DNA from 2 places in the Stenotrophomonas sp. TWI1149 genome. Region 2 is predicted to be linked to the other one. Evidence: riboswitches for the same ligand, from Rfam matches in the RefSeq annotation. Region 2 holds a riboswitch; the other holds the start of a gene.

Region 1 (14,968 bases), on a different contig from region 2:
GTTGGCGGCGAGGGCGCGCGGGCGCGTGATGCAGGGGTTCATCACCCGCCTGGAGACGCTGCCATGACCTTGATCCGCCCCTTCCTGATCGTTTCGCTGATGCTCGCCGGTACCGCGCACGGTGCGGAGGCACGCTACCTCGGCCTGCTCAACCGGGCCCATGACAGTGTCGTGGCCCTGGACGTCGCGCCTGCCGGGACCGAGGCCTTCGTTCCGCGGTCGATCGATGCCCTGCCGGGTGGTGGTGCCGGCACTACGGTCCGGTTGGCCGACGAAGGGTGCAGGTTCGACCTTCGCGTGGCGTTCCGCAACGGCCGGCGCGTGATCTACCGGGATGTGGATGTGTGCAGGGGCGATACGCTGGTCATCGCGCCGCTGAAGAAAACATCCGATGATCGCGCGGTTGCGCTGGAGCCACAGCGTGCATCCCGTAGCCGATAACCGTGGCGTGCAGCCAGTGCGTCCCGCGCTTACGGACGCGCACGTGGCATGCGCTGCTCCACCAGGGCCGTGATCCAGTCGATGAAGACGCGCAGCTTGGCGCTGACATGCCGGTTCGGGGGGAACGCAAGGTGCAGCGGCATCGCATCGATGCGCCACTCCGGGAACAGCCGGACCAGCTCGCCGGTGGCCACATGCGGGGCGGCCATGTAGTCGGGGAGCCAAAGCGCGCCCAGGCCCGCCACGCCCGCGGCGAGATAAGCATTGCCATCATCGACCGCGAGCAGGTGGTGCCCCTTCACCGTGACCTGTTCGTCGCCGCGCTGGAGGGTGTAGGGCAGCACCGTGCCACTGCGCGAGCGCAGGTAGCCGACCACGCGATGCGGGGCCTGCTCCAGGTCCTGCGGATGCGCGGGGATGCCCGCCTGCTGCAGGTAGGCGGGCGAGGCGTGGATGCCGGCCTGCAGATCGCCGATATGGCGCGCGACCAGCGATTGATCCGTGATCTGTCCGCCGCGGATCACGCAGTCCACGTTCTCGTCGATCAGGTCCACGTGGCGATCGCTGACGCCCAGATCGAGCTGGATCTCCGGATAGCGGGCAAGGAAGTCGGGCAGGGCGGGCACCAGCACCAGCCGCGCGAAGGGGGCGGGCACGTCCACCCGCAGACGCCCGCGCGGCGCCGCTGCCGCTGTGGACAGGCTGGTTTCAGCGTCGTCGATGTCGGCCAGCAGCCGGATCACCCGCGCGTAGTAGGCCGCACCATCGGCGGTGACGTTCACCTGCCGGGTGGTGCGGTTCAACAGCCGTACCCGCAGCCGGGCCTCCAGGTGCTGCACCAGCTGCGTGACCGTGGTTCGGCTCATGTGCAGCGTGTCGGCGGCCTTGGTGAAGCTGCCGGTTTCCACCACCCGGGCGAAGGCCTGCATTGCGTCGAACCGGTCCATCTGCATTCCACGGGGGCTGATTGTTTGGATTCTACAAACAATCCTGGCGGGCAGGCCGCGTTTATCCCGCGCTCCTGCGGGTCTACCGTGGCGTTTCATTCTTGACGGGCCGTTCGTCGGCCCAGGGCAGAGGTTGATCATGGCAACACGTGACGTCGTTTTCCCGCCGGGCCGCCAGGCCCTGTACGAGCGCAACCGCTATTCGCCGGCCGTGCGCTCCAACGGCTTCCTGTTCGTGTCCGGCCAGGTCGGCAGCCGCGAGGATGGCTCGCCCGAACCCGACCTCGAGGCGCAGGTGCGGCGCGCGTTCGAGAACCTCAACGCCGTGCTCGGCGCGGCGGGCTGCACGTTCGAGGACGTGGTCGACGTCACCGTGTTCCTGGTCAACCCCGAGCAGATCTTCGAGCGCGTGTGGGCCATCGTGCCGGACTACTGGGGCGAGGCGCCGTATCCGACGCTGACCGGGATCGGGGTGACCTGGCTGTACGGATTCGACGTTGAAATCAAGGTGATTGCGAAGCTGCCGTAGCACACCTTCACGCGGTGACGGCCGCACGTTGTCGATAGTGGGCTGTCATCCTGCTTCCTGTTGCGGATCCACATGCCCCTGATTCCCGAGCGCGTCCAGCGCTGGCCCCGGCCGTGGCGCGTGGCGTTGCTCTCCTTGCTGGCGCTGTACGTGCTGTACCTGCTGGCAGGCAACGTATTCCTCAATACGCCGCTGTTCGATGCGGTCACCAACCGCAAACCTGAAAAATTCACGATGCAGACCGGGCCGGCGCTGACCCTGATGCCGGGCCAGGCCGTGGTCTGGAACATCCGCATGCGTGGCCAGGCCAACCGCACGCAGTATGTGTTCCGCGCCGATCGGGCCAGTGCGTGGATCGACCTGCCGGCGCTGTTCCGCAAGGAAGTGCGCATTCCGCGGATTGACGCGACGGGGGTGGAAGCCGAGGTCGAGCGCGTCGAAAACGCCATCCCGCCACCGCCGCGCGGCGACCGCGGCTGGACCCTGCGCTTCGATGCCATCCACAGCGACACCATCCGCAGCGGCCGTTTCGGCACGCTGCTGGTGGTCGGCCAGGGCCACGGCACGGTCGGTTTCCTCAAGCAGCTCAAGGGCGGCCCTTCGGAGCTGTTCGATTCCACGGCAGGCTTCGACGATGCCCAGGTCAGCTTCGACGGGGTCAACGTCCTGGACGATGCGCATATCGCCGCGCGCTTCCACTTCCCGCGCCACTATCGTGACGACGCGCCGGGGCTGCAGAAACTCGGCATCACCTGGGCACAGCTGCAGATCGACGCCCGCAGCCAGGGCCTGCGCATCGACACCGGCGGCCCGCACGTCAAGGTTGGCAGCGCGGTCTCCAATGCGCGGCTCACGGCGGATGTGACCCTGGAAGACGGTGCGCTGCGACCCGGCAGCCGTCTGGTCTGGCGTCTGCCGCTGCATGCCGGCGTGCACGCCGACGACCGTGGCCTGCTGTCCCTGCAGCTGGACGTGGCGCAGGACATGCGGGTGCAGGCGCGGCTGCCGCGCGACCCGGAGACGGGCAGCGAGATCAACGCCGATGTCCGCGTGACCGGCCGGAAGATACCGTTCCAGGCGCCGGCCGAGCTGCTGCCGCGACTGTCCGGCAGGGTGCAGGGCGCGTGGCAGTTCCAGTCGCTGAACTGGATCAGCGACCTGTTCGTGAAAAAGCCCTGGTTCCATCTGGACGGCGGTGGCCTGCTGAAGGCCGACGTGCTGCTGGCCGAGGGTGAGTTGGCACCGGGCAGCAAGGTGGATATTCCGCAGGTGGCGGCCGTGGCCGAAGTGGCCGGCGTCCGCATGCGTGGCGATGCCCAGGCACAGGGCCGGATTGTCGAAGGCACGCCGGCGCAGGCCGAGCTGAAGGTGCAGATTCCGCGGTTCCAGGCCGCGCCGACCAACGCGCCCAAAGCGCTGTTGTTCGATGGGCGCGAGCTCGCGCTCACCCTGCAGGGGGACGCGCGCCTGAAGCAGTTGAGTGACGGCATGCGCGCGCAGTTGCGCTTCACCGATGCCCGCGTGCCGGACCTGACGGCCTACAACCGGTATCTCGGCAACGACAACGTGCGCCTGCTCGGCGGCACGGGATTGCTCAGCGGGGATGTGTCGCTGGATGCGTCCGGCCGGGTCGGCAAGGGCAGGGCCGATCTGCGCGGCACCGGCGCCCGTCTGAGCGTGGCCGGCATCGCGATGCGCGGCGATGCCCAGCTGCAGGCGCGCCTGCAGCGAGCGGATTTCGACAGCCGCCAGTTCGACCTCGGTGGCACCACGGTGGACCTGCGCAACATCCACGTGGGCGATGAGAAGAGCGATGGACGCTGGTGGGGCAAGGTCGCGATCCGCAGCGGCCACATCGATGCGGCCGCGCCGTTCCAGGTCGATGGGCTGGCCGACCTGCGCCTGCGCGATGCCGGGCCCCTGCTCGGCGTGTTCGCCCAGCGCAGTGAATACCCGCGCTGGGTGCTCGGCATGCTGGACTCGGGCGAAGTGCAGGCCAGCGGCCAGCTGCGCTGGCGCAGTGGCGAGCTGATCGTGGAGGACCTGCAGGCCGAGAACGAGCGGTTGTCCCTGCAGGCGCGGTTGGATCTGAGTCACGCCAAACGCCGGGGTGATCTCTATCTGCGCTGGGGCGTGCTCGGGGCCGGCATCGAGCTGCAGGGCGAGCAGCGCAAGTGGCACCTGGCCGGGGCCCGCGACTGGTATGCGGGGCAGCCGCGGTTGCTGCCGGCCAAGCCGGCCGCAGCGAAGCAGGGCAACGGCACGCCCTGACCGACGGCCGCTGCTCCCCCTTGCCGGGCCCGGCTTGGTATCCTCGCCGCGCCCACTGTCTGGTGACAGCGTGCTTTCTCGCCGTCATCGACCCGTTATCCCATGAGCAACAGCACCCACCGCGTCCAAGGCCTCAACAACGATGAGGTGGCGGCCGATTGGCCCGCCATCACTGATCGCGAGATCGCCTGGCTGCGCGGGCGCTTCGCCCAGCTGGACGGGGAGTGCCAGCTGATCTGGCACAGCCCGCGGCCGCTGTCCGCCGCCGCCATCGTGGAAAGCCGGGGCGGCAGGGTGTTCGTCAAGCGCCACCACGGCAGCGTCCGCACGACCGTGGGACTGGCCGAGGAGCATCGCTTCCTGCAGCACCTGGCCGGGCACGGCGTGCCCGTGGTCGAGGTGCTGCGTGACCGCGACGGTGCAACCGCGGTCGAGCACGAGGGGTGGACCTATGAGCTGCATAGCGTGGGCCGTGGCCACGACCTGTACCGCGACACGCCGTCCTGGACGCTGCTGACCGATGCCGCGCAGGCACGCGAGGCGGGACGGATGCTGGCGACGCTGCATCGCGCGTCGGCCAGCTACCGCGCACCCCAGCGCAGCACGCACCTGCTGGTCGCGCGCGACGATCTGATCCGCGCCGCCGATCCCGTCGCCGCCCTCCAGGCCGGTCTCGCTGATCGCCCCGGCCTGGCGGCCTATCTGGCACGGCAGGACTGGCAGGCCGATCTGCAGCGTTCGGTGCTGCCGTGGCATGCGGGGCTGGCCGCCCGGCTGCAGGCCGAACCGCGCCTGTGGGCGCACAACGACTGGCATGTCTCCAACCTGCTGTGGCGCCCGCACGGCGATACGTCCGTGGTCGCGACCGTGCTCGATGTCGGCCTGGCCTCACCGACCAGTGCCTTGTTCGATCTGGCCACGGCCATCGAACGCAATGCCATCGCCTGGCTGGCGCTGGAGCAGGAGGCCGTGCGCGTGGATATCGCACTGGCGCTGCTCGCGGGCTATCGCGAGATCGTGCCGCTGTCGGCCGAGCGCGTGCACCTGCTGGCAGATCTGCTGCCGGTCGTGCAGCTGGATTTCGCGCTCTCGGAGGTGGAGTACTTCGAAGGTGTGACCCACTCGCCGGCCAATGCGGACGTGGCGTACCACACCTTCCTGCTGGGGCATGCTGACTGGTTCAGCACCGCCGCAGGCCAGGGCCTGCTGAAGGCGCTGCACGCCGCCGCCTGAGGGCAGGCTCGCAAATCCGTACGGTTTGTAGTGAAATAGTCGCAGAAGCGGGGGTGCCTGGCGAAACCAGGCTGAGAGAGTCCCTTGGAACCTGATCCGGTTTGCACCGGCGTAGGGAGCTTTGAGCAGCAGGCATACCGCCGTGATGGGTCGGTGCGCGTGCGCGCCTTCGCTTCGTCTCCCCTCGCTGATGACGAATCGAATGAACCGCTGCTTCCGCCCCACGCTGTTGTCCGCCGCCCTCTGCGCCGCGCTGCCTCTCCATGCCAACGAACCCGCGGATGCGCCCGAGCGCTCGCCGACCGAACTGGCTGCGGTGCGCGTGCAGGCACATCAGCCGGCGGTCACCGCCACGCAGACCAGCAGCTTCGGCGCCGGTGACTGGAAGAGCACCCCGGCCTCGGTGAACGTGCTGGACCGCGACCTGCTGGACAGCCGCCAGGTCCGTACGCTGTCCGAGCTGGCCAGCAATGATGCCTCGCTGGGCGACAGCTACGCCCCGGTCGGCTACTACCAGAACATCGCGATCCGCGGCTTCCCGCTGGATACCGGCACCGGCTACCGCTTCAATGGGCTGGCCATCACCGGCGAGCAGCGCCTGGCACTGGAGAACATCCAGTCAGTGGAGATACTCAAGGGCGAGGCGGGTCTCGCCGCAGGCGTCATGGCGCCCGGCGGCATCGTCAATTACGTGGGCAAGCGCCCGGCCGAGGTCCGCAACGTCACCCTCGGCACCGACTCGGAAGGCTCGCGCTATACCGCGGTGGATCTCGGCCATTGGTTGTCGCCGCGTTTCGGCGTGCGCTTCAATGCGGCCTGGGAAGACAGCGATTCCTATATCGACCATGCCGATGGCCGCCGCAATTTCTACTCGCTGGCCACCGACTGGCTGATCGGCGAACGCGGCAAGCTGGAAGTGGATGCCAACTACCAGACCAGCGCGCAGCGCTCGGCCTCGGGCTATCAGCTGCTGGGCGCCACCGAGCTGCCGCGCGGCGTGGACCGCAAGCACATGCTGGGTTATCAAGCCTGGCAGCGGCCGGTCGGGATCGACAGCACCAACCTGACCGCCTTGCACACCTACGATTTCAGCCCGCGCTGGCAGTCGCGCGTGTCGGCCAGCTACAGCCGCTCGGTGATCGACGACAACGTCGCCTTCGCCTATGGCTGCTACTACGCCGCCGGATGTGCCGATGGCAGCGTGCCGGGCAACTACTTCGCGCCCAACGGCGACTACGACATCTACGATTACCGCAGTCCGGACGACACCCGCCGCAACCTGGAGTTCCGTGGCGAGCTGCGGGGTGCGTTCGACACGGGTGCCGTCAGTCACGCACTGAGCATTGGCGCGGATCGTTTCGAGCGCACCGTGGACAAGCGCCGCAACGTCAACGAGTACGTGGGCACCGCCAACATCCACGACGCACAGGTGCCGCAGTTCGTCCCGTCGCCATTGATGCCCGGTGCATCCGCGCGTCGCCTGGACAGCGCGCAGACGGCGGTCTTCGCGCTGGACCGCATGAGCTTGGGCGATTGGCAGTGGCTGGCCGGGGGCCGTTTCGTGCGCCTGGACGAGCGGGCCTACGACAAGCGCGGCACGCCCGAGCGCCACAGCCGCCTGTCGCGCTTCCTGCCGCAGACCGCGCTGGTCTGGAAGGCCACCGATGAGGTCAACGCCTACGTCAGCTACGTGCGCGGCATCTCGCTCGGCCAGGAGGCCCCGTTCTGGACGTCCAACGAAGGCACGTTCCTGCCCGCGGTGCTGTCGCGCCAGGTCGAAGTGGGCGTCAAGTTCGTCCCCGGCGACGCGCTGACCCTCGGCGCGGCACTGTTCCGCACCTCGCAGCCGTTCCAGTACGCCAAGCCGGACGGCAGCGATGCGGGCTACACCTTCGTCGAAGAAGGGCAGCAGACCCACACCGGGCTGGAGCTCACCGCGCAGGGGCAGCTCAGCGAGCGCCTGTCGATGACCGCCAGCGCCAGTTTCCTGCGCGCCCGTGCACGCGATGCCGGCACGCCGGACTATGAGGGCCACCAGCTGATCAACGTGCCGAAGACCCGCGCGACGGTGCACGCGGAGTACCAGCTGCCGTTCGTGGCCGGACTCGGGGTGACCGGTGGCTGGCGCTACGCCGCGTCCAACGTGGCCACGGCCGATGGCCGCGTGAGCGCGCCGGCCTACAGCGTGTTCGATGCCGGCCTGCGCTTCAAGCATCAGGTGGGCGAGCACCCGGTGACCTGGAACCTTTCGGTGGACAATCTGTTCAACCGCTTCTACTGGCGCGATACCGGCAGCAGCTCGGGTGACTACTACCTGTTCCCGGGCGCGCCGCGCCAGGCCCGGTTGTCGGTGACCTTCGCGCTATGAACCCGGCGATCCTGGAATGGTCGGCGGCCGCTGTCAGCATGCTCGGGGTGTGGCTGATGACGCGCCGGGTGCCGTTGGCCTGGCCGGTCGGACTGGTGTCGGTCGCGCTGTACGCGCTGGTGTTCGTGGAGGCCAGGCTGTATTCGGACACGCTGCTGCAGATCGTGTTCGGCGGCTTCCTGGTCTACGGCTGGGTGCGCTGGCGCGGCCAGGTCGAAGACGATGGCAGGGTTGCGATCCTGCCGCTGGCGCGGCGCGCGTTGTGGCGGGACCTGGGCATCGGCGTGGCCTTCGGTATCGCGCTTGGCGCGGCGATGCACTTCTACACCGATGCGGCGCTGCCGTGGCTGGATGCGATGCTGGCGGCACTGAGCCTGGTCGCCCAGTGGTGGCAGGCGCGCCGGCACACGGCGGCGTGGTGGCTGTGGATCCTGGTGGACGTCGTCTACGTCGGCATGTACATGGTCAAGTCACTGCACGTGACCGCCGTGCTGTATCTGGTGTTCGTCGGCCTGGCCGTGATGGGGTTGCGGGCATGGACGGTGGCGCGCAACGACGCGCTGCTTCACAACGTGGAAGGGCGACGCGGATAAGTCCGCGCCGCCCTTCGTCACCTCAGGTCTGCACTCGACCCGGCGCGGTCAGAACCGCGCCGTGGCACCCACGAAGAAGGTGCGGGCACCGCCGTCGTAGTTGTTGCCTTCTTCGATGGTGGAGACATCGCCCAGGTTGAGCACGCCTGCACGGACGGTCAGGTGCTCGTTGACGTCGTAGCCGGTGACCAGGTCCCAGGTGGTGTACGCCTTGGCGAACGTGGCACTGGTGGAGGACACCAGCTGCTCGCCGATGTGCTGCGCGCTCAGGTTGAGCGACCAGGCATCGGTGACCTGCCAGTCCAGCGAGGTATTGGCGGTCAGCTTGGGCACCACCAGCAGGCTGGCGCCGGTGGTGCGGTTCTTCGATTCCAGCATGCGCGTGGCATTGGTGATCCAGTTCAGTCGCTCATGCAGGGGCACGGTGACGCTGGCTTCGACGCCGCGGGTGCGGGCCTTCTGGATGTTCTGCGCAACGGTCCACCAGAATCCGTTGACGAAGCTGGTGGTCTGGCCCGGAATCTCGCGCAGCGGAACCTGCTGGATCTTGTCATCGAAATCGGTCAGGAAGTAGGTGGCCGACGCCGACCAGCCGTTCTTGTCGAAGCCGACGCCCAGCTCGTAGTTGGTGCTGGTTTCCGGTTCCAGGTTCGGATTGCCGGCCATGTAGCAACCGGTGGTGCCATCGGCGCTGACCGAGCGGTTGGTCCAGCCTTCGGCGGTCAGGGCGGTGCAGCCGTTGCCACCGGACTGCGTCGCCGCACCGGCCGTGCCCTGCTTCAGCGTGGGCGCACGGAAGCCCTGCGATACACCGCCGCGCACGGTCCAGTCATCGGACGGGTGCCACACGCCGTAGACGCGCGGGCTCAGGTTGTCGTCGTAGTTGTCGGTGTTGTCCCAGCGCAGGCCCACCGTGAGGATGAAACGCTCGTGCAGGGTGATGTGATCTTCGGCGAACAGCGCCCAGGAATCGGCTTCGCTGACCGGACTGATGCGGCCGGTGCCGGTCCAGGTCACCGGTACGGTGCCGATGGTGTCGCTGTTCTTCAGCTCTTCGCGCTTCCACTGCCCGCCCACGTTCAGGCTCTGCTCGAAGCCCCAATGAAAGCTGCGGGTGAACGCGGTATCGAACACCGTCTCCTTGGAGTGGTTGCCGACGGCGCTGCCCTTGTCTTCGTAATCGTTCTGCACCAGCGTCGTCTTGGACGTGGCGGCATCGCCGTAACGACCATCGTGCATGACCACGTAGCCGGTCTGCACCAGCTTGGACAGGCCCCAGGCACCGACGTCACCGGCGCCACTGTTGCGCTGTTCGCCGCGCGATGCCTCGAAACCCACGGTGTGGTCGTCATTGATGCGCCAGTTGAGCAGCGCGTTGGCGTTCTCGGCCTTGTTGCCAGGCGTCTGTCGACGGCCGGTATCCGATTCGCGGTTGGTGACATTGGCACCGACGCGCAGGCCCAGGTTCTCGGTCAGCGGGCCACTGAACAACGCGCCCATCTGGGTGGTATCACCGCGGGTGGGGGAATCGGGCTTGCTGTAGTTGAAGGTGACCGAGCCACCCCATTCGTCGGCGATCTTGCGGGTGATGATGTTGATCACGCCGCCCATGGCGTCGGAACCGTACAGCGAGGACATCGGCCCGCGCACCACTTCGATGCGCTCGATCATGTCCGGCGAGAGCCAGTTCAGATCCTGCGGGCCCAGGTCATCGCGGTAATTCACGCCGGAGGAATTGCCCTGCCGGCGGCCGTCGATGAGGATCAGCGTGTACTGCTCGGGCAGGCCGCGCAGGCGGATCTTGGACTGCGCGCCGGACAGTGCATAACCACCGGTCACGCCGGGAACCGTGCTCAGCAGCTGGCCGATGCTGCTGACCGGCTTGCGTTCGATCTCCTCGCGGGTGATCACGCTGATGCTGGCCGGGGCGTCCTTGATCCACTGCTGGGCGCCGGTGGCGGTGACCACGACGGTGTCCATCTGGCGGGGCGAGGCGGCGTCTGCCGCTGCATCCGCATGTGCCTGACTCGCCAGGGCGAGACCAATGGCCACAGTCAGCGTGGCAACGGAACGACGGGAACGGGGGGACGGGTGCAACATCGACGCAGTACTCCTGGAAAAGAGGGGTCCGCTGGCGATGGCTTGGGGACGTCCGTGTGGGAAATTTCAACAACTCTTAACAATCGTATCACGACCCATTCGCATTTGAAATATTAGGATACGTTTGCGCTCCCACGTATTGTCAGCGCCAGCTGGGCGGTTCCCCTTTCTTCCAACAGATCAGCACCAGCGCTATAACGACAGTCCAGGTGCACACTTGGAACGCCACGGGTTCCTTGAATGGCGAGAACACGAATGGGCTGGCCATCAGCAGCGCGAATGCGACGGTGTAGACGACCCATCCCTGCCAGGCGCAGGGAAGTCCCCATCCCCAGCCATTGGAACGCGCGACAAACCAGTACTGTGTGTCCTTCATCTGCGGCTATCTCCTTATAGCGGGGTCAAACATCGCGTAGGTCTGGCCGCCATGCAGGCACCCACAGACCGCGTTATTCCACCAAGGCCAATTGTCCGGCAACAAGCGGCCGCAGGGCCAGCTTGTGGGTGACGCTGGTGATCGTGCGGCGCGGATCGGTCGGATGCGGCCGGGAGGTGGTGCTGCTCCTGCCTTGGCGCCAAAGCCCGACCATCACGATCTCCGCGCCCACCGGGAAGGACTTCAGCCACGCGGCATCGGGGTGCCCGACGCTGACTTCGTAGAAATCCCGGCGGTCGGTCACGCCGGTGTGCTGATACTTCGGGGCACAGTTGAGGAAGGTGACCCCATGGGGGTCACCGGGCTGCGGCGTGCGATGTGACCGCACGGTCCCAAGCAGCGCCATCGGCAGCTCGCTGGATGCTGAGCCAAGCCGTTCCCATGCCGCGTCGTAGCGGTCCTGCCGGTAGACGAAATTCGTCCAATCCACCCGCTTCTTGCCCAGGCGCAGGGTCAGCTGCGCGGCCAGCAGCGTGTCGTCCTCGCACATCGCCTGCAGCGTGAGCAGGTCGGTGAGGGTGCGCAGGTAACCGTCGAGCGGTGCGTCTGCCGGGAGAAGCGTCGGCCCCGCGCTGCCGCGTTTCAGGGCCTGCTGGAGGACCAACAAGCGAAGCTCATGCTTCCCATCATCCAGTGTGGGCAGGAACTCGGGATCGGCTCCGCCTGCAAGGAGGACCTGCAGATGACCGGGCGCGTTGTAGCGGCAGCCGGGAAGATGTTCGGTTCCTTTCTGCAACGCGATGTAGGCGGGGACCAGGAGCGGCGGGGCACGCTCCACGCCGGACCTGCTGTGCTCGGGGACGAACCGCACCGGCACGTTGCAGCCATCGCACAACAGGGTCGGCAGGGTCTGCTGCGCGTCATGGCGCTTCTGCAGGTCGCCCACCCGGTGCAGGGTGCCGTGCGTGCCCACCGCCTTGCGCATCTTGATTCCGCGACTCATCTGCAACCACTGCTTCGTTCAATGGCGACCATCATAGTCGCTTCGATCAGTCGCCCTGCGTCGCAAACCGCAGCCGGTTGTGGTCCGGATCGACCACCATCATCTCGCGCCCGCCCCAGGGCACGTCCGCCGGCGGTCGGAACACCGGCGCTCCGGCCGCGACAAACGCAGCGTGCAGTGCATCCACGTCCGGGACGTGGAAATAGACGGCGCCGCCAGGCGCGCAGTCGCCGGCATGCTCGCTCAGGAACAACGATTGGCCCTCACGGCTGATCTGCACGAACAGCGGCATGTCCGGGGCGAACCGGTGTTCCCAGTCGATTGCAAACCCCAAGCGCTGGTAGAAGGGCACGCTGACCGTGGCATCGGTCATGCGCAGCTGGGGGATGACGGTCTGCTGCATCAATGATCGCCTCAGCCCGGATAGGCAGGAAAACGCTGATCCGGGTGGGTCTTCTTCCATTCGGTATGCGCCACGGTGCCTTCCCAGGACAGGAACGCATTGGGCACCCGGCCGCGGCCGGACCAGGTGGCGCCGCTGTGCGGCAACCAGAAACGCGGTGGCAGATCTTCTTTGGCGGCCTTGGCGGGCTTTTCACGCCTGGCCGGGCCTTCGGTTCCCACCAGTGCCTGAATCCTGCGCTGCTGCTCCGGAGTGAAGTCAGCGAAGCTCGTGCTCAGCAGCACGGTGACGCGCTCGTAGGCCTCCCGGGTAGCGGCCTTCAGCAGTGCCTGCTCATCCATGCCCGATCGCGCGACCTGCGCTGCGAGGCTGGCGTTGATCTTGGATGCGGAGCGAGCAGGGGAGGGCGTTCGGGGCATGGGGTTCCAGGGTAGGTCGGACTGACGGAGGGCACGATAGCAAATGCCGGCGTGAAGCCATCGCAGATCGGCGCGAGGGGAAAGCTGTACTTTCGCCAAACTGAACAGGGGGAGGTTCATCTGCGGGTGCGCAATGTTCCGGCAATCTTCGGCCACCAGATTCGATTCAACACCGTTCCACTCAAAGGATCCAACGATGCTTACCTCGACCGCTTTCAGCTTCCGTGGCCTGGCCCTGGCGTTGGCCCTGACCGCTGGCGTGACCGCCGCAGGCAATGCCGATGCGATGTCGCGCAAGGACAAGAACACGCTGGTGGGTGCCGTAGTGGGTGGCGTCGCCGGGCACGTGCTCTCCAACGGCGATCCGCTGATGACCGCAGGTGGCGCAGTGGCGGGCGGTGCGATCGGCAACGTGACCACCAAGGATCGCCGCGAACGCGACTATCGCTACGACCGTGATCGCCGCTATGACCGCGACCACCGTTACGAGCGCAGCAGCCGCCACGACCGCCGTCATGACCAGCGCCGCTGGAACCAGGACCGTCGCCACCATGACCGCGGCTGGCGCTGACGGCTGGCCGGCAGGCAGCAGCCGCGCGTTGAGGCATCCGCTTGGCCGTGCCTCAACGATCCCGATCCAGCAGGCAATCAATGAAGGCGCGCAATGCGGGCAGCAGGTGGCGCCGGCTGGAGTAATAGAGGTACAGGCCAGGCACGGTAGGCGACCAATCGGCGAGGACGCGTTTGAGCCGCCCATCCGCCAGCGCGTCTGCGATTCCTTCGTCGTCGTACGCATAGAAAATGCCAAGCCCCTGCAGCGCCGCGGGAACCACGATGTCCTGGTGATTGGCGATCACCGCGCCTTCGCCAAAAAAATCGACAGCCTGCGTGCCGTTCCTGAAGTCCCAGCCGGCCACTTTGCCGCTGCCCGGAAATCGCCAGTTGATGCAGGCATGACGATCCAGATCCGCGGGTGATCGCGGTTCGCCGTGTCGGGCCAGATAGTCGGGCGACGCCACGGCCAACAACTGCACGTCCGGTGTGAGCCGGACGGCGACCATGTCCTTCTGCAGGCGGCCCCCCACGCGGATGCCCGCATCGAACCCTTCACCGGCGATGTCGGTCAGGCCATCGTCGATCACGATATCGAGCACGACGTCCGGATGCGCTGCTGCAAATCGTCCGAGCCGGGGGGCGATCACCTTCCGAGCGCCCATGCTGAGCGTGTTGATCCTCAAGGTGCCCGCAGCACGTGCGTGGGCGGCGACCGCCTGCGCGACCGCGTCCTCCATGTCGCGGAACATCGGGGCGATCCGTTCATGCAGGCTTCGCCCCGTCTCCGTCGCCGAGACGCTGCGCGTGGTCCGGTTCAACAGCCGAACGCCCAGCCGTGACTCCAGCTGGCGAATGATCTGACTGAGGGCGGATCGCGACAGCCCGAGGTGATCGGCCGCGCGGGCGAAGCTGCCCCGTTCCACGACCGCCACGAAGGCCTTGAGCTCCGCAAATTCGGCACCGCGCATTGTGTTCTGATTCCTGCATAGCCTGGTTCGATAATAGGTGATTCTCTTATTTATCGGCACGGCTCACGCTAGGCCCATCAACCCGATGGAGCACGCCGATGAACGACCTGACCCTGCCCGAGCCGATCACGGCCTACTTTGCTGCCGACCTCACGGATGCCCACGCAGTCGCACGCTGCTTCACCCCCGACGGACGCGTGCTGGACGAAGGGAAGACCCACGTGGGACGCGCCGCGATCGAGGCCTGGAAGGCGGCTGCCTCGACCCGCTACCGCTACACCACCACGCCCCGCACGCTGGAAAAGAACGGGGGTATCTATGTCGTGACCAGTCACGTCTCGGGCGACTTCCCCGGCAGCCCGGTGGATCTGCGCTACACCTTCACCCTCAAGCAGGACAGGATCGCCACGCTGGAGATCGCGCCGTGAACTTCGATCTCCAGTTGGCCGGCACGCGGGTAGTGGTTACCGGTGGAACGCGCGGCGTCGGTGCCGCCGTCGTCGACCTCCTGGCCCGGCTTGAGGCCCGGATCGTGGCGACGGCGCGATCGCTGCCGCCAAGCGGGAGCAAGGCCGTCCATTACGTCGCCGCAGACCTCTCCACGGCCGAAGGTGCCCGTCATGCAGCGGATGCGGCACTACGCTACCTCGGCGGGATCGATATCCTGATCAACGTGGCGGGCGGCTCGTCTGCCCCCGCGGGCGGATTTGCCATGCTGGACGACGCCGAATGGATGAAGGAACTCGATCTCAACCTGATGTC
Region 2 (14,968 bases):
CCCAGGCGCTTGCCATTCATCAGCACCAGCGTACGCTGCGCGCCGAGGTTGCGGATGTCGACGTAGTAGCCGCCCACGTCCTCGCCCGAGGCCAGCGATTCCGAACGCGAGATGGCCGGGGAACCGGCCGACGTCATGTTCTGCAGCACGTCGGCGACGGAGGTGTAACCCTGCTTTTCCAGGGCTTCACGGGTCATCGTCAGGATCGGCTGCTGGGTCTCCATGTTGGCGCCGCGGATGCGCGAGCCGGTGACCGAAATACGGTCCAGGTCAGTGGTGCCGGCAGCAGCTTCCTGCGCCGAGGCAAAGCTCGGCACGAGCGCGAGCGCAATGCCGGCGGGCAGAAGGCCCAGCCGCACTGCAGGAGTACGAAAATTCATTTATCTCTCCGAGGTACGTTAGTAGCGTGTTAAACCGCCTCGGAAAGTTACGATTGCGTTGCAGCTAATTATTTGCGTGATGCAACCAAAGACTTTGCCGACTCTGGCGACAGGTTCGCACCTGCCTCACGGTAGCGTGACGCGGACAACCCGAAACGGGCCCGAAACGCCCGTGCGAAGCTGCAACAGTTGTCAAACCCGCTGGCTGCGGCCACCTCGCCCACCATCATGTCGGTATCACGCAGGAGATCGGCTGCACGCTCCAGGCGCAGGCGCGCCGAGAGCGACTGCGGGCTCTCCGCGTACAGGCTCTGGAAGGTCTTGGACAGGTACCAGCTGGAGAAGTTGGTGAGCTCGGCCAGTTCACCGATGCGCACCACGCGGTGGCTGTTGCCCTCCAGATAGAGGCGCGCACGCTGCATGCGCCCGAACACCTGGCGCTTGCGGCTGCGCGAACGGCCCGGGCAACGCTGCACGCCGGTGGCCATGCCCTGCTGCAGCGCCGCCAGGTGCAGCAACGCCGGGCGCAGGCCCTGCATCGGCCGGTCGCTGGTCAGTGCGTCACGCCACAGGCGCATCGCCACGCGCATTTCGCCACGCGTCATCGTGCCGCGGCCCGCGTAGAGATTGCAGTCGGCCAGTTCGCCCAGCGCGCGCAGCGCATCCGGCGACAGGCTCAACCCGATGCACAGGCCATCACGCCCGGCCTGCACCATCGGTTTGGAGTCCTTCTCGAAGGCGATCCACTCACGTTGGCGCAGACGGAACTTGCCCTCCTTGGATTCCACCCATGCGCTGCCACGCACCTGCATCCAGACCGTGAACGTCGTGCCGGCGGTCTGCAGGCTGCCCAGCCGGGCAACGCCCAGGCAGTTCGGCAACGCGCCATCGTCGACGGCCTTGTCCAGGGAAAGAGATTGACCGCGATCGGCCAGGGAGAGCTGACGCATGACTGCACCGTGAGTTTGCCTTTGCTGGCGTGCAGTTTTGCCAAATCAGGCCACTCCCCTCAGGACGTCTTGGCGAGATTGATCCGAATTCGCCACGACAACCTCACGAAGAACTTACGAAGGATCTTTTCCCTTCATAAACAGCAGGTTGGAGAAGGCCGGGAAGAACGACGAGGTCGCTTCAGGCAGGCTCATGACCCCGATATCGGACCCATCGGCCACGGCAAGGGCCACATAGACCGCACTGCCGTCCGGACTTGCGCTGAATCCATTGCCGGTGCCCAGCCGATCCGCGTCCAGACAATGCGCGCCATCGCCGGAGGTCGCGCTGAGGCGGGCGAACACGGTGGCGCAGTCGGCGCGGTTGGAGAGGTAATCGATCTGCCCGGTGCCGGAGACCGTCCACGCGCGGTACCGCCACCGCGAGGGCTGGTCGCTGCGCACCTGGCGGATGCTCTGCGGCGTCAGCGCGGCATCGGCGGACCACAGGCCACTGGCCGACAGGCGGGTGAACAGCACGCGTTCGCCCGCCACGTCATAGCGCGCCTGGGAGACGCCCTCGATACTGCCGAGCAGGCGCCAGGGCGTGGCGGTGCGATCGAACAGCGACAGACGCATGCGTTCGTCGCGATCGCGCTCGACCACCAGCAGCTGTTCCGGCCGCTGCCCGTACAGGGCCTGCAGCGGCTGCGCCACCGGCACCGCCAGGCGCACGGTCTGCTCGTCGCGCGGGGAAACCTCGAAGATGGCCGGATTGGCGTGTTCATCACGCCCCAGCACCAGCAGATGGCGGGCATCGCGCGACCAGTCCGGAATCTGGCGGGTTTCCGGGCGCAGGCCTTCGATCGGCCGCAGCGATTCAGGCCGCTGCAGGTCCGCCCACCACAGCGCATAGCTGCCGGAGCGGTTGGAGCTGAAGACCAGCTGCCGGCCGTCCGGCGCGATCATCGGCTGTGCATCGCGCCCGCCCGAGGCGAACAGGCGTTCGGGCGCGCCCGGGCCGTCGGCGTTGATCGGCACTTTGAACAGCCCGAACTGCGCACGGCGGTGCATGAAGGCCAGCATGTTGTTGCTGCGCGACAACGCCGGCGCCTGCGCATCGTCGAGCCCCAGGTCGCGCAGCGTGCGCGTGCGCGTGTCCAGTTCATACAGGCGCGCTTCGCTGTCCACGCGGCGGCCGAACACGATGTGGCGGCTGTCGCTGCGCCAGGCCCAGCCGCGGATTTCGGCGGAATCATTGGTGAGCTGTTCCGGCGTTCCGCCCTCTGCCGGGATCCGCCACAGATCGCCGACCTGCGGATTGCGCACGAACACGATCCAGCGCCCGTCGGGCGAATAGCGCGGCGCGTATTCGAAGCTGTCCGCATCGATCGTGTAGTCGAGCGCGGTCCAGCTGCCGCTGGCGATGTTCAGCGTACGGATGCCGCGATGCGCGTACTTGCCCGATAGTGAGCCGAACAGCAGGCCGCGACCGTCCGGGGTCCAGTCGAAGCTGAGCAGCTCCGTGCCATCGCAGCGGGTGACATGACGCAGGGCACCGCCGGTGGCGCTGGCGATGATGACCTCGCAGCTGCCGTCCGGACCGAACCGCGCGAAGGCGATGTCGCGCCCGTTGGGCGACCAGTTCGGGAACCGGTCTGAATATGTGGCCGGCGTGTCCATCAGGACGCGTGCCGGCGCGTTCCCGGAGGTCTGCACCTTGATGACACTGCCCTGGCGTGCCGGCGTATCGGCCTCGTAGGCGACCTGCGAACCATCCGGGGACAGCGTGGGATACGTCTCGAAGCCCGAGGTGGCGGTGATCAGCCGGTACGGCCGCTGCGGGCTGCCGATCACCCGGGTGCCGTCCTCGATCGCGGCGTCCACGGCCGTCGTGGGCCGCTCGCGCTGTACCAGCAGGGCCGCCATGACCAGCAGCGCGATCAACATCGCCACGCCGATGGCGAGCAGGATGTAGCGCCGGGTGCGGCGCCACTGCCGACGCAGCGGGCCGTCAATGCGACGGCGCGACGGCGCGGTAGCCGGAGGCAGCAGCGTGGCGTCATCCAGCGCATCGGGGTCGACGCCGTCCACCGCCGCCAGGCCCCGCACTTCCTCGACCGCACTCACGGGGACGAGCAGGCGATAGCCGGTCTTGGCGATGGTTTCGATATAGGCCGTACCGGCCTCTTCGTCGGTGGCAAAGGCCTTGCGCAACTGGGTGACGGCCTGGGTCAGCACGTCGTTGGTGGGCAGCGTATCCGGCCAGACCTCGGCGAACAGTTCGTCGCGGGTCACCACGGCGCCCGGTGAGCGCATCAATGCCTTCAATACGCCGAGCGCCTTGGGCGTCAACCGGCGCGGGCGACGCACGCCCACCACCATCACTTCCCGCGAGGAAAGAATGACGGTGCAATCGCCGATTCGGACTACATCGGCTGACGTTCGCTCACTGTCGTTGATGATCATTCCGGTGACACGAGTGAATGCAGGACTACGGGAACGCAGCATTCATCACAATCGACAACGACCGAACGAACCGCCAGATTCCGCACAAGGCATCAGCGCAAAGCGCAAAAACACTGAAGCGCGCGAATACTAGCCTATGTGGGTTAACCGCACCTGTGCGTGCGGCCAACACCAGGCTCTCTCTCGCCGACGAATCCACATAAATTGATTCAGCATTCGCGCCTTCGGGCGCGAATTTTTTATGCGCGATTCAGCTTTGTATGCGGCGGATCATCGTGAGTCCGACCAGGCGCGAGACCACCAGCGCTACATACATCACGCCCGCGAACTGTTCCAGCATCACCAGCGCCCGTGCCTGCGCGTGAATCGGCACCACGTCGCTCAGTCCGACGCCGGACAGCAAGCTGAAGCTCAGATAAAGCAACTCCATCCAGGTGCGCAGTTCGCTCTCGCTGGTGGCCACGAAACTGCCCGGGTACCACTGCTGGCAGACCGCGAAAGCAAAGGCGAATGCCCAGGCCAGCAGCGTGAAGGTAGCCCCTGCGGCGAACAGCTCGTCACGGGTAACCTTGTGGTCCTGCAGCATGTAGGCGATCAGGCTGCCGGCGGTATAGAAGTACAGCAGGCATTCGAGCAGCTGGGCGGTAGTGACCAGCGCCGGGCGTCCCAACAGCGCGCCCGAGATCGAGAACACCACCGAGGGGATCGCCAGCACCAGCGCCACCCACATTCCCAACGGGCTGCGGCGTACCACCCACAGGGCCAGGCCGAGCACCGCGATCCCGAACGCACCGAACAGCGCGCGGCTTGCGCCGGCCTCGTCCATCGCCGGGTACAGCAGCACGCCCAGCAGCTGCACCGCCAGCAGCCACGCCGAGGGGTGCCGGCGCGCGATCGCCAACCATTTGGTGCTGCGTGCTATCGCCATCGTTGTCCCCACCCCTGCCTGGTCGCGCCGAGCTTAGCCGGAATCGCTGGGGCGCTGGATGATGGCCGGGGCAGCGCGCACCGCCCCGGCCGCCGCCTCACTCCTGGCGATACACCTCGGCGCCCAGATCGCGGAACTGGGCGGACTTCTCCGCCATGCCGGCTTCCAGCGCCTGGTGCGTATCCAACCCCTGCCCCGCCGCATAGTCGCGCACGTCCTGGGTGATCTTCATCGAGCAGAAGTGCGGGCCGCACATCGAGCAGAAATGGGCGAGCTTGTGCGCATCCTTGGGCAGCGTCTCGTCGTGGAATTCCTTGGCCTTCTCCGGATCCAGCCCAAGGTGGAACTGGTCCTCCCAGCGGAACTCGAAACGCGCCTTGCTCAATGCGTTGTCGCGCACCTGCGCGCCGGGATGGCCCTTGGCCAGATCCGAGGCGTGCGCGGCAATGCGGTAGGCCATGATGCCGTCGCGCACGTCCTGGCGGTTGGGCAGGCCGAGGTGTTCCTTCGGCGTCACGTAGCAGAGCATGGCGGTGCCGTACCAGCCGATCATCGCCGCGCCGATCGCGCTGGTGATGTGGTCGTAGCCCGGCGCGATATCCGTGGTCAGCGGGCCGAGGGTGTAGAACGGCGCTTCACCGCACTCGCGCAGCTGTTTGTCCATGTTCTCCTTGATCAGCTGCATCGGCACGTGGCCGGGCCCCTCGATCATGGTCTGCACATCATGCTTCCACGCGATCCTGGTCAGCTCGCCCAGGGTTTCCAGTTCGCCGAACTGCGCGGCATCGTTGGCATCGGCGATGCAGCCCGGGCGCAGCCCGTCGCCCAGCGAGAAGGTCACGTCGTAGGCCTTCATGATCTCGCAGATGTCCTCGAAGTGCGTGTAGAGGAAGTTCTCCTTGTGATGCGCCAGGCACCACTTGGCCATGATCGAGCCACCGCGCGAGACGATGCCGGTCACGCGCTTGGCGGTCAGCGGCACGTAGCGCAGCAGCACGCCGGCGTGGATGGTGAAGTAATCCACGCCCTGCTCGGCCTGCTCGATCAGGGTGTCGCGGAAGATCGCCCAGTTCAGTTCTTCGGCGCGGCCATCGACCTTCTCCAGGGCCTGGTAGATCGGCACGGTACCGATCGCCACCGGCGAGTTGCGCAGGATCCATTCGCGCGTTTCATGGATGTGCTTGCCGGTGGACAGGTCCATCACGGTGTCGCCGCCCCAGCGGATCGCCCAGACCAGCTTCTCCACTTCCTCGGCGATGCCGGAGGACACCGCGCTGTTGCCGATGTTGGCGTTGATCTTGGTGAGGAAGTTGCGGCCGATGATCATCGGCTCGCTTTCCGGGTGGTTGATGTTGTTGGGCAGCACCGCGCGGCCGCGGGCGATCTCGTCACGGACGAATTCGGGCGTGATGATCCTCGGGATCGAGGCGCCGAAGGACTCGCCGGGGTGCTGCTTCAGCAGCGCGGCATCGCGGATCGCCTCCAGGCGCTGGTTCTCGCGGATCGCCACGAACTCCATCTCCGGCGTGATGATGCCGCGGCGTGCGTAGTGCATCTGGGTGACGTTGGCGCCGGCCAACGCGCGTCGCGGTTGCAGGCGCGACGGGAACCGCACCGCATCGAGCCGGGCATCGGTTTCGCGCGAGCGGCCGAACGCGGAGCTCGGGCCCTCCAGCACTTCGGTATCGCCACGCTCGGCCACCCAGGCGGCGCGCAGTGCGGGCAGACCGACCGAAAGGTCGATGGCAACCGCCGGATCGGTATACGGGCCGGAGGTGTCGTAGACGGTGACCGGCGCATTCTCTTCGCCGCCGAACAAGGTGGGCGTGCGGGTCAGCGTGATCTCGCGCATCGGCACCTGCAGATCGCTGCGCGAGCCCTGCACGTGGATCTTGTGCGAGCCGGGGATCGGCCGGGTGACCGATTCGGAGAGTTGCTGGGCCTGTTGCTGCAGGGCGGAGAGCAGTGCGTTCATCGAGGCATCGTCCTAGGTTCAATCCCCGCACAGGGACTGTGCGGTTCTATGCGAGGGACTCGCATGGGAGGGACGAAACGGCGGCGCTCGACGGACGGATTGCGGGCGGTCTCCGGGCGCGGTGGCCCTACGGCGCAATGCATCTGCTGATGCGAAGCTTCCCTACGCCGGTATCAACCGGATCAGGTTCGAAGGGACTGTCTCAACCTTGGCCACTGGGCCGCGGTACCCCCGCTTCGGGGCGAATTAGACCACAAAGGCAAGCGCGAGGGGCACACGGGCGAAGACGCACGCTGGCGGGTATGGGTTTGATGTGAACAAAGCGCCGACACCCGATGCACTACCATGCTGCGGCGCGGTATGCGGTGCGATACCGGGGTGAAAAACCCCGGATCGTGCGCGTACCACGCACTGCTCGACGCCATTGACGTCCGTACTGACCGGCCTCGACCGGCTTGATCCGCCCCAGTCGTTGCCGCTGTGCCGCTGGAGATTGCAAGCCTCGGCTCGCCCCTACTGATCGGAGACACGCCTTCATGGTGTTCCGCATTTCCATCGCACTGGTTGCACTGCTGGTGCTGATCGCCGGCCTCGCGCCGGGCCCCTTCAACGAGGTCGTCCAGAGCGGCCTGTCCACCATCATCCGCAGCACCGGCTGGTTGTACCTGCTGGTGGTGTTCATCACCCTGTCGTTCCTGATGTACCTGGCCTTCGGCCGCTTCGGTTCACTGCGCATCGGCGGCGAAGATGCCGAACCCGATTTTTCCAATGCGAGCTGGATGTCGATGCTGTTCGCCGCGGGCATGGGCATCGGCCTGGTGTTCTGGGGCGCGGCCGAACCGATCTCGCACTTCGTGAAACCGCCGGAAGGGTTGGCGCCGCAGAGCATGGAGGCGGCACGCGCATCGATGCGCTATGCGTTCTTCCATTGGGGCCTGCATCCGTGGGCGATCTATGCCCTGATCGGCCTGGCGATGGCGTGGTTCCAGTTCAACCGCAATGGCCGCGGGCTGATCAGCGATCTGCTGCAGCCGATCATCGGCGCGCATCACCGTGGCTGGATGGGCACGGTCGTCAACGTCGCTGCGGTCGTCGCCACGGCGATCGGTGTGGCAACGACGCTGGGCTTCGGCACGATCCAGATCGCCGCCGGCCTCGAGCGCGTGTTCGGCATCCAGGCCTCGGTGCCGGTGCAGCTGACCATCATCGCGGTGGCGTTCGTGCTGTACATGGCCTCCACCACCAGCGGTGTCCACCGCGGCATCAAGTGGCTGTCCAACTTCAATCTCGGCCTGGCGGCATTGCTGCTGGCGCTGATCCTGGTGCTGGGACCGACCGGCTTCATCTTCGACACCTTCACCACGACGATCGGTTCGTACCTCAATTCGCTGGTGACGATGAGCCTGCGGATGTCACCGTTCTCGGGCAGTACCTGGGTGGCGGACTGGACGATCTTCTACTGGGCCTGGTGGATCGCGTGGGCGCCGTTCGTGGGCTCGTTCATCGCGCGCGTGTCGCGAGGGCGCAGCATCCGCGAGTTCGTGCTGGGCGTGGTGATCGCACCGAGCGTGCTGGGCTTCCTGTGGTTCTCGGTATTCGGCGGCACGGCGCTGTGGTCGCAGATCTTCGGCCACGTGGACCTGGCGCAGGCGCTGGGCAATGGCTATGAGACGGTGTTGTTCACGATGTTCGACAGCCTGCCGATGCCGACGGTGTTGTCGGTGATCGCGCTGGTACTGCTGATGATCTTCTTCGTGACCTCGGCCGATTCGGCGGTGCTGGTGCTGGCGACGATGTCGACGGAGGAGGCCGGCGATCCGCCGTTGGCGCGCCGGATGGTGTGGGGCGTGGCGATTGCGTTGATCGCGGGCGTGCTGTTGTTGGCCGGCGGACTCAATGCGCTGCAGGGGATGATCACGATCGCGGCGTTGCCGTTCGCGTTGTTGATGCTGGCGGTGATGTGGTCGTTGTACCGGGTGCTGGACATGGAGCATGCGTTGCAGCGGCGCCGCGCGCAGCGTGCGCGGCGGTTGATGGACGAGTGGATCGAGCGGGAGATCGCGGCGCAGGAAGAGACGCGCGATGAGGCGGCTCGGGCGCCTTAGGGTGTTCGGGTTGGTCGCTTGGAGCGGCGCGCTTCCCGGGCTATCGGTGGGCGGGCCGGGACGGGTGGGTTGGCGGGACACTCCGTGAATCCGTCCATGGAGGCTCATGTCGCGCCATCCATGGCGCTCATGGTCCCGACAACCCACCCGCCCCGTCCCGCTCACGGTTTCAAGGTGGTGTCGGGGAGAGCCGCCGGGCGAAGCTCGGCGCAGCAGCGTGCATCTGACGCCTTGGATCCTGGTTGAGGCAAAGCAGCCACGCATGGCGTGGCCCTACGTCGGATCATTTGTCCGGGAAGAGCAGCCACGCATGGCGTGGCTCTACGTCGGATCATTGCCTGGGAAGAGCAGCCACGCATGGCGTGGCTCTACGCCGGATCATTGCCTGGGAAGAGCAGCCACGCATGGCGTGGCTCTACCGCTTCGGCCGTGTGCGCTTTTGCCATGCGCACCGACCCACTTTGGGTGGGTCGGCCTGGGTGGGTTGGCGGGACCATGAGCCGCATGGATGCGGCGACATGAGCCTCCATGGATGGATTCACGGCGTGTCCCGCAAACCCACCCAGGCCGGCCCACTACCCGCACCCCCGAACGCGCCCTGCTCTACGCTTCTGCCCTGCGCACTGCTCTACGCTTCTGCCCTGCGCACTGCCCTGCGCACTGCCCTGCGCTTCTGCCGACCGACCAGCGGCCGGCGCTACGGAGCACTAGATGAATCAGTACCCCGCCGCCTGCCCATCCTTCCGGCTCTCCGAAGCGCCGTAGTACACCCCGGTCTCCGGATCACGCAGGATCGCCTGATACCCACCGTACGGACCATCCGCGAACACCACCCGGTGGCCCTTGCGCATCAGCGCGCGCACCGTCTCATACGGGAAGCCCGTTTCCAGATTCACCTCGCCCCCGTCGCTCATCGCCGTCGCCTGCCCGGTCGGCTCCGTCGACCCCTCGTGCTGGATGCGCGGCGCATCACCCGCTTCCTGCAGATTCATCCCGAAATCGACCATGTTCATCACGATCTGCGCATGCCCCTGCGGCTGCATCGCACCACCCATCACCCCGAAGCTCATCCACGGCTTGCCCTCCTTGGTGACGAAACCCGGGATGATCGTCTGGAACGGCCGCTTGCCCGGAGCGTACCCATTCGGGTGATCCTTCTGCAGCACGAACATCTCGCCGCGGTCCTGCAGGATGAAGCCCAGGCCCGGGGGCGCCATGCCGCTGCCCATGCCGCGGTAATTGGACTGGATCAGCGAGACCATCATGCCGTCCGCATCGGCGACCGTCAGGTAGATCGTATCGCCCTCCTTCAGCTGCTTCGGCGTGCCCGGCTGCACTTCGCTCAGGGCCTTGTCCATCGAAATCAGTTTGCGGCGCTCGGCGGCGTAACCCTTGGAAATCAGTCTGTCGACCGGCGCCGGATGGAAGGCCGGGTCGGTGTAGAAGCGCGCGCGGTCGGCGAAGGCCAGCTTCTTGGCCTCCACGAACAGATGCACATGTTCGGGTGAACCGAAGGGAATCGTCGAGAAGTCGTAGCCTTCCAGCACGTTGAGGATCTGCAGCGCGGCGATGCCCTGGCTGTTCGGCGGCAGCTCCCACACATCGTAGCCGCGGTAATTGCTGCTCACCGGCTCGACCCACTCGCCGTGATGGCTGGCCAGGTCGTCGTAGCTCAGGTAACCGCCGTTGGCCTTGAAGTAGGTACCGATGGTGCGGGCGATGTCACCCTTGTAGAAGGCGTCGCGGCCGCCCTGGGCAATCTGCTCGAGGGTGTGCGCCAGGTTCGGGTTCTTCCACAGCTCGCCCTTGCGCGGGGCATGGCCATCGATCGTGAACTGCTCGGTGAAGCCGGGATACCTGGACAGCCGCGGGACCGAGCGGTCCCAGTAGTAGGCGATGACCTCGGCGACCGGATGGCCTTCGCGGGCGTAGCGGATCGCCGGGGCGAGGTTGTCGGCCATCGGCTTGCGGCCGAAGCGTTCGTGCAGGGCGAACCAGCCGTCGACCGCGCCGGGCACCGAGACCGGCAGCGGACCCGTGGCCGGGATCTCCTTGAGCCCGCGGCGCTGGAACTCGGCCAGGGTCAGCGACTTCGGCGAGCGGCCCGAGCCGTTGTAACCGTAGAGTTTCTGCGTCCTGGGGTCCCACACGATCGCGAACAGGTCGCCGCCGACGCCGTTGCCGGTCGGCTCCATCAAGCCGAGCGCGGCATTGGCGGCGATCGCGGCATCGACCGCCGAGCCGCCGGACTTCATCACGTCCAGCGCGATCTGGGTGGCCAGCGGCTGGGAGGTGGCGGCCATCGCGTGCGGGGCGATCACCTCCGAGCGGGTGGCGAAGGTGTGGCCGGTGATCCGGTCGGCGGCGAACGCGGCGGCGGCGGGCAACGTACACAGGACGGCGGCGGCGAGCAGGCCGCGGGCAAGGCGTGAGGACACGGGGTGGTTCCTGATGGGTGGTAGCCCCCCGATGGTGGCGGCAGATGCCTCCGGATGACATCCCACCATGGTCATGCACCGAGGAAACCAGGCCCCGAATCCGCGCAGTACGGCGCGCCAAAATGCTGAATTCCGGTTCACCCGAACGCTTTCAACCGCAACCATCCTTGCAGGGCACGGCCTTGCGGTGGATGCAGGCGAAACCGATGGAAATTGCGTTCCCAGGGTTGACACCGCCAAAACACGTGTGGTTTTCTCGATCTCATGTTGCAGCGCACAGCCACCCGCGAATCCACCGAGCACGCCGACCACGGCGCGACCTCCGTCCATTCGCTTCTCGTCCTCGTACTTATTACCCAACCAACAGGTGCGGGACGGACCGGCGTGTAAGCAAGACTGCCAGGTATCCATCAAAACCCGCACCCGACCAGGTGCGGGTTTTTTCGTTTCAGAACCCTTCGATTTCCATCCTCCCCCCGAGTTGCCTTCCACCATGACCCGCCAGCCCACCTCGAGCCAGCCGATGTCCACCGCCCCCACGGCGGGTGCGTTCGCGTGTGGTCGCGGCCAGGCCGGCGCCACCCCTTCCCCTGATGGGCCGACGCGTCGCTGACCGTCGGCCCTCTTTTTTCTTGCCTCCAAAGGACCTCCCCCATGAGCACCAACGACCTGCCCCAGATCAAGATCGCTGTTGTCGGCTACGGCAGCCAGGGCCGCGCGCACGCGCTGAATCTGCGTGAATCCGGCTTCGATGTCGTTGTCGGGCTGCGCCCGGGCGGTCCGACCGAGGTCAAGGCCCAGGCCGACGGCTTCACCGTCAAAGCCCCGGCCGAAGCGGTCAAGGACGCCGACCTGGTCGCCGTGCTGACCCCGGACATGGTGCAGAAGAAGCTCTACGAAGACGTGCTCGCGCCGAACATGAAACAGGGCGCTGTGCTGCTGTTCGCGCATGGCCTGAACGTGCATTTCGACATGATCAAACCGCGCGAGGATCTGGACGTGGTGCTGGTCGCGCCGAAGGGCCCGGGCGCGCTGGTCCGTCGCGAGTACGAGATCGGCCGCGGCGTGCCGTGCATCTGGGCGGTCTACCAGGACAAGAGCGGCAAGGCCGCCGAGTTCGCCCTGGCCTACGCCGGTGGCCTGGGCGGCGCCCGCGCCAACCTGATCCAGACCACCTTCAAGGAAGAGACCGAAACCGATCTGTTCGGCGAACAGGCGGTGTTGTGCGGCGGTGCCTCGGCCCTGGTGCAGGCCGGTTTCGAAACCCTGGTCGAAGCGGGCTACCAGCCGGAGATCGCGTACTACGAAGTGCTGCACGAACTGAAGCTGATCGTGGACCTGTTCTACGAAGGCGGCATCACCCGCATGCTGGAATTCATCTCCGAGACCGCGCAGTACGGCGACTACGTCAGCGGCCCGCGCGTGATCGACGCCGGCACCAAGGCGCGCATGAAGGACGTGCTGACCGATATCCAGAACGGCACCTTCACCAAGAACTGGGTAGCGGAGTACGAAGCGGGCCTGCCGAACTACAACAAATTCAAGCAGGCCGACCTGGAGCACCCGATCGAGAAGGTAGGCAAGGAACTGCGCGCCAAGATGGTCTGGTTGCAAAGTCAAGCCGCGTAAAACGCGCGGCTCCCCCACCCGCTTTCGTAAAGGTCACCGCATGAATACCTCCGCCCACAGCACCGCGCCCCGCAACGGCGCACGCTGGTTGACGCAGGCCCTGGAAGCCGAGGGCGTGCATACGCTGTTCGGCTATCCGGGCGGCACCATCATGCCGTTCTATGACGCCCTGGTGGATTCCGGGCTGAAGCACATCCTGGTCCGCCACGAGCAGGGCGCGGCCCTGGCCGCCAACGGCTTCGCCCGCGCCAGTGGCCGGGTCGGCGTCTGCGTCGCCACCTCCGGCCCGGGCGCCTCCAACCTGGTCACCGGCATCGCCGACGCGATGCTGGATTCGGTGCCGATGGTCTGCATCACCGGCCAGGTCGCCACCCCGCTGCTGGGCACCGACGCGTTCCAGGAACTGGACGTGTTCGGGCTGACCCTGCCGATCGTCAAGCACAGCTGGCTGGTGCGCCGCGTCGAAGACCTGCCGCAGGTGGTCGCCGATGCGTTCCGGATCGCCCGTGAGGGCCGTCCCGGTCCGGTGCTGATCGATCTGCCCAAGGACGTGCAGGTGGCCGATGCTTCGCATCTGCCCGACCACGTGCCGTCCACCGTGGTCGCACCGCCGGCGCCGCAGGACGAGGCCATCGCGCAGACCATCGCCGCGATCGCCGAGGCAGAGAAGCCGGTGATCTATGCCGGTGGTGGGGTGGCGCTGGGCGATGCGGTGGAGGACTTCCGTGCCTTCGTCGAGGCGACCCGTATTCCGACCGTGCTGACCCTGCGTGGGCTGGGCGCGCTGCCGCCGCAGCATCCGCATTACCTGGGCATGCTGGGCATGCACGGCACCCGCGCGGCCAACATGGCCGTGCAGGAAAGCGATCTGCTGGTCGTGGTCGGCGCGCGGTTCGATGACCGCGCCACCGGCAAGTTGAACGAGTTCGCCCCGTTCGCGCGCGTCGTGCACATCGATGCCGATGCGTACGAGATCTCCAAGCTGCGTACTGCCGACATCGCGGTGCCGGGCAACGTCGGCACGGCATTGCGTGCGCTGACCGCGGCCGCCACGGTGCCGGCCGCGCAGGATGCGTGGCGCCAACGCTGCCAGGGCCATCGTGAACGCTTCGCCCCCCGCTACGACGCACCGGGCAAGCACATCTACGCCCCGGCGCTGCTGAAGCGCCTGAGCGAGCTGGCGCCGAGCGACGCCATCATCGCCTGCGATGTCGGCCAGCATCAGATGTGGGTCGCCCAGCATTGCCGCTTCAACCACCCGCGCAACCACCTGACCAGCGGCGCGCTGGGCACCATGGGCTTCGGCCTGCCGGCGGCGATGGGCGCGCAGTTCGCCTGCCCCGACCGCACCGTGGTGCTGGTCTCCGGCGACGGCAGTTTCATGATGAACGTGCAGGAGCTGGTCACCATCGCCCGCTGCCGCCTGCCGGTGAAAATCGTGCTGCTGGACAACAGCTCGCTGGGCATGGTCCGCCAGTGGCAGGAGCTGTTCTTCGCCGAGCGGTACAGCGAGATCGATCTGTCCGACAACCCGGACTTCGCCGCGCTGGCCCAGGTGTTTGGCATTCCGGCCACGCGCATCGAAGCGCGTGACGATGTCGAAGGTGGCCTGGCCGCGATGCTGGCCCAGCCCGGCCCGGCGCTGCTGCATGTCGCCATCGATGCACGTGCCAACGTGTGGCCACTGGTGCCACCCAACAACGCCAACAGCACGATGCTGGAAAGCAACCCCGCCCATCAGTCCCAGGAGTTCCCCAATGCAATACCGGCTTGACCTGGTGCTGACCCCCGCCGAAGGCGCGCTGCTGCGCGTGATCGGCATGGCCGAACGCCGCGGCTTCGCGCCGCGCGCGATCGCCGGTGCGCCCAATGCCGCCGATGATGGCCGCTGGCACCTGCAGCTGGTGGTGGACAGCACGCGTCCGCCAGAAACGCTGCGCCGCCAGATCGAGAAGATCTACGACTGTGTTTCGGTGCGCATCAGCGCGCTGGAACCCGGAGTATCCGCATGAACGCCCGCATCGTTGCATCGGTGCCGGTACGGAGGTGTCTTCTCGGTCGTGCGTCGCAGCGTGCGCCGTGGCAGCGCGCGCCGCTCCGCGACGATCACCATGG

The links. A riboswitch is a leader RNA that binds a small molecule or an ion and turns the genes downstream of it on or off. The one in region 2 is predicted to bind thiamine pyrophosphate.
Region 1: linked by a shared signal. The riboswitch ahead of ABE424_RS04630 (TonB-dependent siderophore receptor) and the one ahead of thiC (phosphomethylpyrimidine synthase ThiC) in region 2 are both predicted to bind thiamine pyrophosphate.

Annotation. Positions count from the first base shown of each region.
Region 1 is NZ_JBDJLB010000003.1:148,457-163,424, reverse strand. Features, by position in the region: gene ABE424_RS04655 (hypothetical protein) at 64-441, shown strand; gene ABE424_RS04650 (LysR family transcriptional regulator) at 471-1,388, opposite strand; gene ABE424_RS04645 (RidA family protein) at 1,528-1,917, shown strand; gene ABE424_RS04640 (hypothetical protein) at 1,990-4,188, shown strand; gene ABE424_RS04635 (phosphotransferase) at 4,291-5,421, shown strand; TPP riboswitch at 5,461-5,556, shown strand; gene ABE424_RS04630 (TonB-dependent siderophore receptor) at 5,624-7,789, shown strand; gene pnuC (nicotinamide riboside transporter PnuC) at 7,786-8,382, shown strand; gene ABE424_RS04620 (TonB-dependent receptor) at 8,431-10,482, opposite strand; gene ABE424_RS04615 (hypothetical protein) at 10,625-10,858, opposite strand; gene ABE424_RS04610 (hypothetical protein) at 10,932-11,861, opposite strand; gene ABE424_RS04605 (VOC family protein) at 11,908-12,264, opposite strand; gene ABE424_RS04600 (H-NS family nucleoid-associated regulatory protein) at 12,276-12,803, opposite strand; gene ABE424_RS04595 (glycine zipper 2TM domain-containing protein) at 12,880-13,254, shown strand; gene ABE424_RS04590 (LysR family transcriptional regulator) at 13,307-14,206, opposite strand; gene ABE424_RS04585 (nuclear transport factor 2 family protein) at 14,305-14,634, shown strand; gene ABE424_RS04580 (SDR family oxidoreductase) at 14,631-14,968, shown strand, end outside.
Region 2 is NZ_JBDJLB010000005.1:40,281-55,248, forward strand. Features, by position in the region: gene ABE424_RS07205 (TonB-dependent receptor) at 1-380, opposite strand, end outside; gene ABE424_RS07210 (helix-turn-helix transcriptional regulator) at 449-1,330, opposite strand; gene ABE424_RS07215 (winged helix-turn-helix domain-containing protein) at 1,445-3,778, opposite strand; gene ABE424_RS07220 (ion channel) at 4,029-4,706, opposite strand; gene thiC (phosphomethylpyrimidine synthase ThiC) at 4,804-6,681, opposite strand; TPP riboswitch at 6,823-6,924, opposite strand; gene ABE424_RS07230 (BCCT family transporter) at 7,218-8,786, shown strand; gene ggt (gamma-glutamyltransferase) at 9,503-11,224, opposite strand; gene ilvC (ketol-acid reductoisomerase) at 11,879-12,853, shown strand; gene ilvG (acetolactate synthase 2 catalytic subunit) at 12,894-14,627, shown strand; gene ABE424_RS07250 (ACT domain-containing protein) at 14,611-14,865, shown strand.